Regions from separate parts of the Selenomonas sp. oral taxon 478 genome, predicted to be linked through region 2. Evidence: riboswitches for the same ligand, from Rfam matches in the RefSeq annotation. Region 2 holds a riboswitch; the other holds the start of a gene.
What was found. A riboswitch is a leader RNA that binds a small molecule or an ion and turns the genes downstream of it on or off. The one in region 2 is predicted to bind cobalamin.

Region 1: another riboswitch for cobalamin. It lies ahead of ADJ74_RS07635 (TonB-dependent siderophore receptor); the one in region 2 lies ahead of ADJ74_RS09400 (DASS family sodium-coupled anion symporter).

What each region holds. Positions count from the first base shown of each region.
Region 1 is NZ_CP012071.1:1,641,084-1,645,920, forward strand. It holds gene ADJ74_RS07625 (TonB-dependent siderophore receptor) at 1-213, shown strand, start outside; gene ADJ74_RS07630 (TIM barrel protein) at 216-1,187, shown strand; cobalamin riboswitch at 1,347-1,583, shown strand; gene ADJ74_RS07635 (TonB-dependent siderophore receptor) at 1,870-3,792, shown strand; gene ADJ74_RS07640 (ABC transporter substrate-binding protein) at 3,953-4,837, shown strand, end outside.
Region 2 is NZ_CP012071.1:2,029,039-2,033,875, forward strand. It holds gene ADJ74_RS09390 (hypothetical protein) at 1-436, shown strand, start outside; gene ADJ74_RS09400 (DASS family sodium-coupled anion symporter) at 727-2,136, opposite strand; cobalamin riboswitch at 2,452-2,627, opposite strand; partial or broken gene ADJ74_RS11685 (LysR family transcriptional regulator) at 2,926-3,870, shown strand; gene ADJ74_RS09410 (nitrogenase component 1) at 3,845-4,837, shown strand, end outside.

The sequences.
Region 1 (4,837 bases), 390 kb from region 2:
AGTCGCGTGGTTTTGCCGTCACAGCAGCTGCCTAGCCCGGTCAAACCTTATCTGCTCACAACATGGAACACATCCTATGCCCCCGATGAGAACAACGAGATCAGTCTGCGCATTGACAACGTGCTCGACCGCGATGACACGACGATGCACAGCGGTCTCCGTTACCACAGCGCACCGATCAACTACCTCCTGAGCTACAGCTACAAGTTCTAACCATGCTTACCTTAACCAATCTCTCTAATGCGGACTGCGATGTGGAGCATATCCTTCACGGCGATACTGATGCCCTTCCTGCCATTCTGCAGGAACTGGGGCTTGACGGCATCGAGTTCATGCTCTGTGCGACGTGGGATCGCACGCTGTTTTCGCCCACGTACATCAAGGGCGTACATCTCCTGTTTTGGCCGACGTGGGTTGATTTTTGGCGCGGGGACCGTTCTGCACTCATGGCAGAGTTCGGCAGCGAGGACAATATCCGAGGCTATTACGGCTCGTTGGATGTTGCCGACTGGGTGGAGGGCTGGCGGGAAAATCTGCGGCGGGCGGCAGAATGTCAGCCGCAGTATCTCGTCTTCCACGTCGCGCATAACTGCACGTCGGAGATGTATACGCGCATGTTTTCTGTCACAGATGAGGAAGTTATTCGCACGGCCATCGAGCTCGTCAATGCGATTGCCGACGAGATACCGAGGGGGTGTAAACTCCTCTTTGAAAATTTCTGGTGGCCGGGGCTGACCTTTCAGAAACCACAGCTTGCCGCTGAGCTATTGGAGTGCGTCAGCTATCCCGATACGGGCTTTATGCTCGACACGGGACATCTGATGAACACGAACTTGGATCTGCAGAGCGAGGCGGAGGGCGCGGCATACGTGCAAAAGATCTACCGCGAGCTTGGAGAATTGGGAAAGCGCGTCTATGGCATTCACCTGCACCAGTCCCTCTCAGGGACATATACGCGGGAGATGATGCGGCGGCATGCAGGATGGAAGACGCCGCTCGACTGGCAGACGGCGATGGACTACGTCATGCATGTCGATCAGCATCAGCCGTTTCATACCGACGCAGCATGCAGTATCGTAGATACTGTCCAGCCAATGTATCTCGTTCACGAGTTCCAGCATCGTTTCCGCGATGATCTGGTGAGTAAGCTGCGCATACAGCAGCGCGCCGCAGCGCACGACCGATAGATTCAGGTTCACTGCATGGTGTGTCTTCTCCCTTTTATCGAGCACTGCTTTGTCATGTATTCGTAGTGCCCTATATCGGGATTTAGTGTTGTTGGTATGTTTGCGCTTGACAAGATAATAAATTCGTATTATAGTACGATAGGTTGAATTACTGGAAAACCGAATATTGTCGAGTTAGGTGTCAAAGACTTAATAGAGAATTCGGTGAAGGCTGTATGGCAGTATGCCATGCAGACCGATGCCGAAGCGGTCCCGCCACTGTATCAGCGAGTGAGCCTGCAGGGCGCGCAGAGATGATCTGCCGTCCCAATTTGCCACTGGAGGAATGTCCTCTGGGAAGGCGCAGGTGAACGATGACCTGGAGCCAGGAGAACTGCCTAGTTATGAATCACTGCTTGTACCTGCGAGAGACGGGGAAGGGATTCTATCGCGAGCGTATATTGTTGCGCCCGAATCATGCCTTTTCGTGAGTCTATCCCCTTTCTGTATCGCAGGAAGGGGATTTTTATTTTCTATGATTCATGCCATGCATCAAGAAGATACGTCAAGATGCTTGTGCTGAATTTATCAGTGCTTCCTGAATATGCTTTTCTCTGACTGACGAAGTGCATCCCTTCGCAGCAGATGAATAGATGTATACAGCCTTGCAGTAATGTGTAATGTTTTAGGAGGAGATTACGAGATGAAGAGATTGTGTTCAAGGAAGAAGCTAGGAGCAGCGCTGACAGCAGCCCTCAGTGTAGGCGTTCTGTCTCTGGGCAGTCATGCATTCGCAGCCGATGCGAGTGATACGGCAGATGAACATGCTCTGGGGGAAACGGTCGTCACGGCGACAAGAACCCCGAACAAGGAACTCAAGACGGATGCAAATATCACGGTGATTACAGGCAAGGACCTCGAGCGCCGCCATTACACAGACCTCACGCAGGCGCTGCGCGATGTGCCGGGCGTTACGGTCAATGCGTATGCACCGGCGGGATATAACAACAGCAGCAAATTCTACATCAACGGGTCGGAGGACGTCGTCTTTCTGATCGATGGGGTCCGCCAGAACTATGCGGGGGGCTTTTCGGCCTCTTTGGCATCTGCGATGAAGGATCTTGGCGGCATCGACCGCATCGAGGTACTGCACGGCTCGGCGTCGACGCTCTACGGCTCGGATGCGAAGGGCGGCGTTATCGACATCATCACGAAGAAGGCATCGGGGATGAAGACGACGCTCGGCATCGGCTACGGCAGTTATGGACGTCAGCAGTACAGCATCGCGAATGCGGGCGGTGAGCACGGATGGGACTGGCGCATCAAGTACCAGAAGGATAAGAGCGGAGACTTTTCGGATGCGCACGGCAATACGGTGCCGTCTCATCTGGATGCGGACTCGGTCAATCTTCACCTCGGCAAGGATCTGAGCAAGGCATCCTATCTTGCCTTCAATCTGCGCTCATACAAGGACTCGGATCGCTATCAGGCACTCTATGAAAAGCAGCAGGGGCTCAATGTCAATCGCGGGAACTATGATTATTTGGATGGCGATTTGATTTGGAATGTGAAAATCAATGACACGACCAAGAATCAGATGAGCATCTCGCGCAGCAAATATGATTATGATATTTTCACCTATGGCATGTGGACTCCTGCGGGATCCAGTTATGATTTTAGTGATTCGACATGGAGATTCAGCGACCAATTCGACAAGAAGCTCGGCCACCATCTGCTGACGGCCGGCTTCGAGTTCACAAAGGATGATACGACGATCAAGAACGGCGGCATTGTGAGCATCGATGATCGTACGCTCATCAACCGCTCCTTCTATTTACAGGATCAGTGGAGCATCCTTCCGACGCTGAAACTCACAGCGGGTATTCGTCATGACAGCAACTCGTCCTTTGGCAGTCACAACAGCCCGAGTGTCAGCCTCGGCTATGACATTGATCCGATGACGCACGCCTATGCTTCTTACAGTGCGTACTTCATTACGCCGACGCCGAATCAGCTTTATGCACCGACATACGGCAATCCAAACCTCAAGCCCGAGTCCGGCAACACGAAGGAGATCGGTATTGCCCGTGACTTTGGCAGGGGGCTCAGCCTCACGGCGAGCTACTTCAAGCGCCACTCGAAGGATCGTATCGGTTACCATCCTGTGACATACGTGAACATCAATGTCGGCGATGAGGATGCCCATGGCTGGTCGCTGCAGCTTGCGAAGCGCGTTGACTCGCATCTGCGCGCGCGCCTTGGCTATACACGGACGCATGTCGGCAAGACGGAGCAGAGAGGCGTGAATGCAGACGGTTATCTGCCCGAGGATCAGTGGAACATCGGTGTCGACTACCGCAACCGTGCATTCGATGCGTCGCTGCTTGCGCGCGGGATCGTTGGACGCCCGGGACCGGTACGCGGTGCTTTCCCGACGGATAATTACTGGGTCGTCGATCTTGCAATGAACTACCAGATTGCCGACGCAACAAAGGTATATCTCAAGGCGAACAACATTTTCAACCAGTTCTATGCCGAGCATTCGAATGTAAAGTGGGGCGGCCCCGGAGAGTGGTGGACGGCACCCGGACGCAACTTCATGATCGGCGTGGAGCAGAGTTTCTAAGAACCATGTCATTTCCCTCCGGCAGCGTTCCCGTGTGGTGCGCCGTCGAGGGATATCATAACTTTATCACACTGTAACTCCCCTTTCTGCGCTGTAGAGAGGGGAGTTTCCAAAATAATGGGGAAAGTTTTGCGAGAGGGATAAAAGGAGTTGTGGAACTATGAGCAGATGGCTGCGTGCAGTGATGCTGCCGTGCATATTCATGCTGTTATTCTCTTTGACGGGCTGTGGTATTTCGGACAGGCAGAACCAGACCGCCTACCGTGTTACTGATGCGGACGGGACGGTTGTGTCTATTTTGCATAAGCCCCAACGGATCCTGACGATTGGTGCGAGCAGTGATGAGATGATGCTTGGCCTTGTGGAGCCGAAGCGCATGGCTGCCATCAACGAGACTCTTGCCAATACAGAGGATACGAATATTCCATGGGTACGTGAGAAAATCTCAAACGTTATTTCTCGCAACCCATCAGTGGAGGAAATCGCTGCTTTGCGGCCGGATCTCGTTGCTGTTCCGGAATGGCTGCCGAAAGAGAATGTCGATGCAATACGAGACCTGAATATACCTGTTGTTGTATTCAAGTCAGCAGCCACCATAGACGATATCCATGAAAATATACGCTTGCTTGCTGCGGCTGTTGGAGAATCGGAGCGCGGGGAGAAGCTCATTAAGAAAATGGAAGACAAACTTACTGAGCTCCAAGAGAAAATTGCCTTAGTGCCGGAGGAGAAGAAACACAAGAGTATTGCGCTTATTTCCATTATGCCAAATTATGGCGGCGCGGGGTCTACCTTTGATGAGCTCTGCCGTTATACGGAGTCCATCAATGCAAAGGCTGCCGCAGGGAATCATATGGGACAGGAGATGACCAAAGAACAGCTCATTGCTGCGAATCCTGACTACCTCTTCTTCCCAAGCCATGAAAACGCGGGTTCACGGGAAGAAGGGTTTGGCAAGCAGTACTTAGAAGACCCTTCGCTGGCGCAGATGACGGCCATACGGGAAAAGCACATTGGACATCCGTGGGCACGATATGCCTATAAT
Region 2 (4,837 bases):
AAGAGATGCTTATTCAAATCCATGGAATGAACTGACGGAGAAAGAGAAAACTGTCCTCAAAGTCATGGATGCCGACCATCGCCTGAGCTTTGATGTTGCTCATCTTATCCTAAATGCTTATGAGAAAAAACTCATGGGGAACAGGCAGGAAAATCGTGCTTCAGCTGGTGAACGGTCCACCATTGATGAGGGGCATAGCTTTTGGTTATTTTATGGAAGCGACAGTCACTATATGAAGCGTCAAGGCTATGCATCCCTTAAGTCGGCTAATAAAAAAATTACAGATGAAGCAATACGACAAGCTGGAGCAAGTCGTCTTTTGAATCATATTAATATGGAAATCAATCCAATACTACTTCCACTTGTTGCTTGGGCGTCTGCGTTTCATTACAAGAACATGGATGCACGAGTTGAGGAAGTTCAACCTTTCGAATAAAATAGGAGCTCTGTTCATACATCAGCATGAAAATTTTTTATTTTACAGGAGATCCCAGTCGCCTACTAGCGTTTGGGATCTCTTGTACTTTTGCAAAGTATCATTAGCCATCTTCCCATATCCTGCCTTATAATTTTCTTATTCTGGAATTATATCAAGATTCTGTTACAAGAGACTATTATGACAGACCAATGGAGTCTAAAAGAGTTTGTTGTCCTGTTTATGGGAAACGGGAGGGGAAACGGCAAATAAAAAGCCCCCCGTGTAGGGGGCTGCCACTGATTTATTATTTACCAAAGGCCCAAGACTTTCCACCATGCCGCGCCAATTGTCAGGTAGATCAGCGTCGTAATGGTCGTCATGATGAAGCCATTTTTCCACCATTCACTTTGCGAGACATAGCCTCCGCCAAAGTAGATCGGGGCGCAGCCGTTGCCGTAATGCGTGAGGGAGATCGGTACATCGGCGAAGATGCCGAAGATGATGGCGACTAAAAGGGGCGGTGCACCGACGCTAACGCTGACAGCGATGAATGCCGCATAGAGGGCACTGATGCGTGCCGTGACACTGGCGAAGGCGTAGTGGATGTAGGTGTAGAAGAGCAGGATGATGAGGCAGGAAACAAGCCAACCGAAGCCGAGCGAGGAAATCGCCGCGCCCGCACCATTGGCGATCCATGTGATGATGCCCGATTTTGCGAGAGCCGAAGCGAGTGTCATCAAAGAGCCCATCCAGAACATCGCGTCCCATGCACCCTTTTCCTGGATGACGTCCTGCCAGTTGATGATGTCGAGTATCAGCATGAGGCAGACTGCGCCCATGGCAACGGGCGTCGCGTCGATGTTCGTGAGGCCGGAGCTTGCCCAGAGTGCGAGAGAGACGACAAAGATGACGGAGAGCCCTTTTTCCGCAAGGCTCATCGGCCCCATTTCGGAAAGCTCACGCTGTGCCAGATCCTTGGCGTCGGGAATACGCACGAGTTCGGGCGGCGAAAGCTTCATCATGACATAGGGGACGAGCAGGAGCGCGATGAGTCCCGGCACGATTGCGGCGCTCGCCCAGCCCATCCACGTGACCTGAACGCCCAGCGTCTTCTCTGCGAGCGCCACGCAGAGCGGGTTGCCCGCCATCGAGGTCACAAACATCGTGCAGGTCACGGCGTCCGTATGGTAGCCGACCTGCATGAGGTAGGTGCCGATGCGGCGTGCGCTCTCACCGGGTTTTGAGCCCAGTGCCTCCGCGAGGGAGCGCACGATTGGATAGAGGATTCCGCCGCCGCGCGCTGTGGCCGAGGGCGTCGCGGGCGAGATCACAAGCTCGCTCAAGGCAATGGCATAGCCGAGCGATAACGCACTTTTGCCGATCGCTTCGATGATGCGGAAGGCGATGCGTTTGCCGAGTCCGCTCTTGATGAAGCCGCGGGAATAGAGGAACGCGCAGACGATCAGCCAGATCGTGCTGTTGCCGTAGCCTGCCAAGGCATCGGACGTTTTTAGCAGGCCTGCCCATGCGGAGAAGGAAATCGCGATGAAGGCCACCGCGCCGATCGGCAGCGGATGCAGGATAAAGCCCAGCACTGTCGCGATAAAGACCGCAAGCAAATGCCAGGCAAGTGGTGTGACTCCGTCAGGAATCGGCAGGAACCATAGGATGAGTCCGACGCCGATCGTGATGAGTGCATTTCTTCTCTTCGTGTTCATGTGTTCACCCCATCAAAAATATGAGTTCTCCGTCGCAGTCCCCCTTTTGCCGAAAGCATTTCCTGCGACGCCCATGGAAGCTGCGGACTTGCAGAGCATACGTCCGAGGTCTGCGAGAAGAGGTGCTGTTTTGCGTCTTGGACATTCGCAAAATAAAGGCAGCCCCTTTCTGCAAATGAGAGAAGAGACTGCAAAATATCCTTGCCTCGCCGCATGCAGCGCTGAAGTGCATAAAATCACCGCCGAAACGACGCCGCAAAGATGCGGATCGATCCGACGCAAGACGCAGATCCCCTCCCCGTCGCTCGCAGGTCAGACGGTGATCGTCGATCAGGCAGTTCTCCTGGCTCCAGTTCATCGCTCCTCTGCGCCTTCCCAAGTTTCCTCAGTGACGTTTCCTGCAGATTCGCTCGCTGACACAGTGGCGGGACCGCGCCGGCTCTTCCGGCTTCTCTATTGAGTCTTGCGACACCTGATTCATCAGTATGCTGTTTGTCGTGATGATGGCTTCCGTGAGGAAGAATATCACTGCTTCTGCCTATTGTCAAGAGAGAGGCGGAAGGAGTCGAATCATCGGCTTGACTGTACGCGCTGATTGACGTTTAGATGTTTGAATACGCGGTGTTTTATGGTAGAATGAGCGTCGAATATACTGGTCTTGGCAAAGGTGTTTTGCCGGAACGATTTTGTATGTTCGACTTTTTATGTGTCCAATTTCATTTTACAATGAACGATTTCTTCTCTACATTTTTTTGAGTATTTCGTACTTGCCAATGAGGATAGATACGGATGGAGCTAAAGATATTCACGACGTTCAAGACAATTGTACGAACGGGCAGCTTTACAAAGGCGGCGCGTCTCCTCAGTTACACGCCATCGACGATTACGTTCCACATCGCGCAGCTGGAAAAGCTGACGGGCGTACCGCTTTTTGAGAAAAGTGGGCGGCGCATGATCCTGACAAAGGCGGGCGAGGAGCTGATTCCGTATGTGGATGAGGTGCTTGCTGCAGTGAAGAAGGTCAAAAGCTTTCAATACGGTATTGCAACCTATCAGGGGACGCTCACAGTCGGCGCGCCGGAGTCGCTGCTCTGCTTCCGTCTGCCGCCCCTGCTCAAACGTCTGCACGCGCATGCACCGCGCGTCGATCTGCGCCTGCGCTCGCTCACGAGCCGCGATGTTGTTGCGGCACTCGGTGACGGGCAGATCGATGTCGGTCTCGCATACACGATTCAGGAGAGAGACAAGGAGAACCTTGCGTTCCGGGGGTTTGAGGAGTGCCCCGTGCATTTCTATACGTCGGTTGGTGCTGCTGTATGGTGTCCGAACTTTCGTGAGCGGGAGATGGAGATCAACGAGATGCCGCTGATCACGATGCTGCATCCGGGCGAGATTCGGTAGCTGGCAGATGACTATCTGCGACAGCGGGGGATCTCGTTTACGAATATGATTGAGCTGCGAAGCACGCAGACCATCATCAATCTGGTTGAGAACGATATGGGGATTGCACTGCTGCCGGATCATGCGGCACGGGAACGCATGGCTCTCGGTCGGTTGGCTGCCGCGCAGTCGGATCCGATGACTGTCACGTCATACTACGGGGTCCATCGGAATAAATGGCGCAGCCCCGCAATGAATCTCTTCCTTGAAATCCTTGGGGAGGAGAACGGAAACCAGGGCGGAGAGGAATTGCTTCACGATGAGGAGGATGTCGATGCAGCCGATTCTCGCTGAGGAAATTCGGGACTTTGACACAAGTCTCGACCGCCTGTGGGCACGGCGTGATCTCATCGTTGTCGCAGGGGGGGCACTCATCTGTTTTCGCTCCATCTACCATCGCGCAATGCAGATCGGTGCATGCGGGCGGTTTCGTTATGCCGCTGTGCGGGCAGAGGATTACGTGCTCGGAACGGCGGAGGAAACGATCCGAGATGCAGTGCGCGATGCCGCACGCCTGCTCGGTGTACGTGTGGTCGTGATCTATCTCTCCTGTCTCGACATCCTCACACGCCTGGATTTTGCAGATATCGAGTGTACGCTCTCTGCGGAGACGGGTTGCATCGTGCGCTGTTTCTTTCGTGGGCCGCTGGCAAAGGCGGACGGCATCCGGCACGAGACTGCGGAAGAGCTCCTCGCCGCGCTGCCGCCGGAGGAGGGGACGGTCACGGCCTCGGCACCGCTGCCGCCGCCGATGAGCGATACGGCGGGCGTGTCGGATTTCCTGCGGGAAGAGGGCGCGGCGCATGTCCTTGTCACGCCGTCGGGCTGCCGCAATGCGCTTGCACGCATGGATCTCATACCGGAGCGCAGCGATGTCTATGCGCTCATCCCACAGGCGGAGGACTATATCTTTGGCATGGAGGAGACCGCTGCCGCAGAGATCGGTGCGCTCGCAGCAGAGGGAACGTACCGCACGGTGCATCTCCTCAGTTCACCGGTGCCCGCATTTATGGCAATGGAGGCTGCGCCGGTTCTGCAGGCTGCGGAGGAGCAGGGCTGCCGTGTGTCTGCATCGCCGACGGACGGCTTTCATGATGCCGTGTGCGGTGTTGCAGCGGCATCTCTTCGCCTCGTGCAGGAGGCGGCCAATGGGTGGCGGCCGGCGGGGCAGACGGTTCTCATCCTCGGGTACAGCCCGCTGCTGTTCGGCGATATGGTACAGCTGGATGCCCCGTTTGTTTTTCTCACTGCATACGGCTGC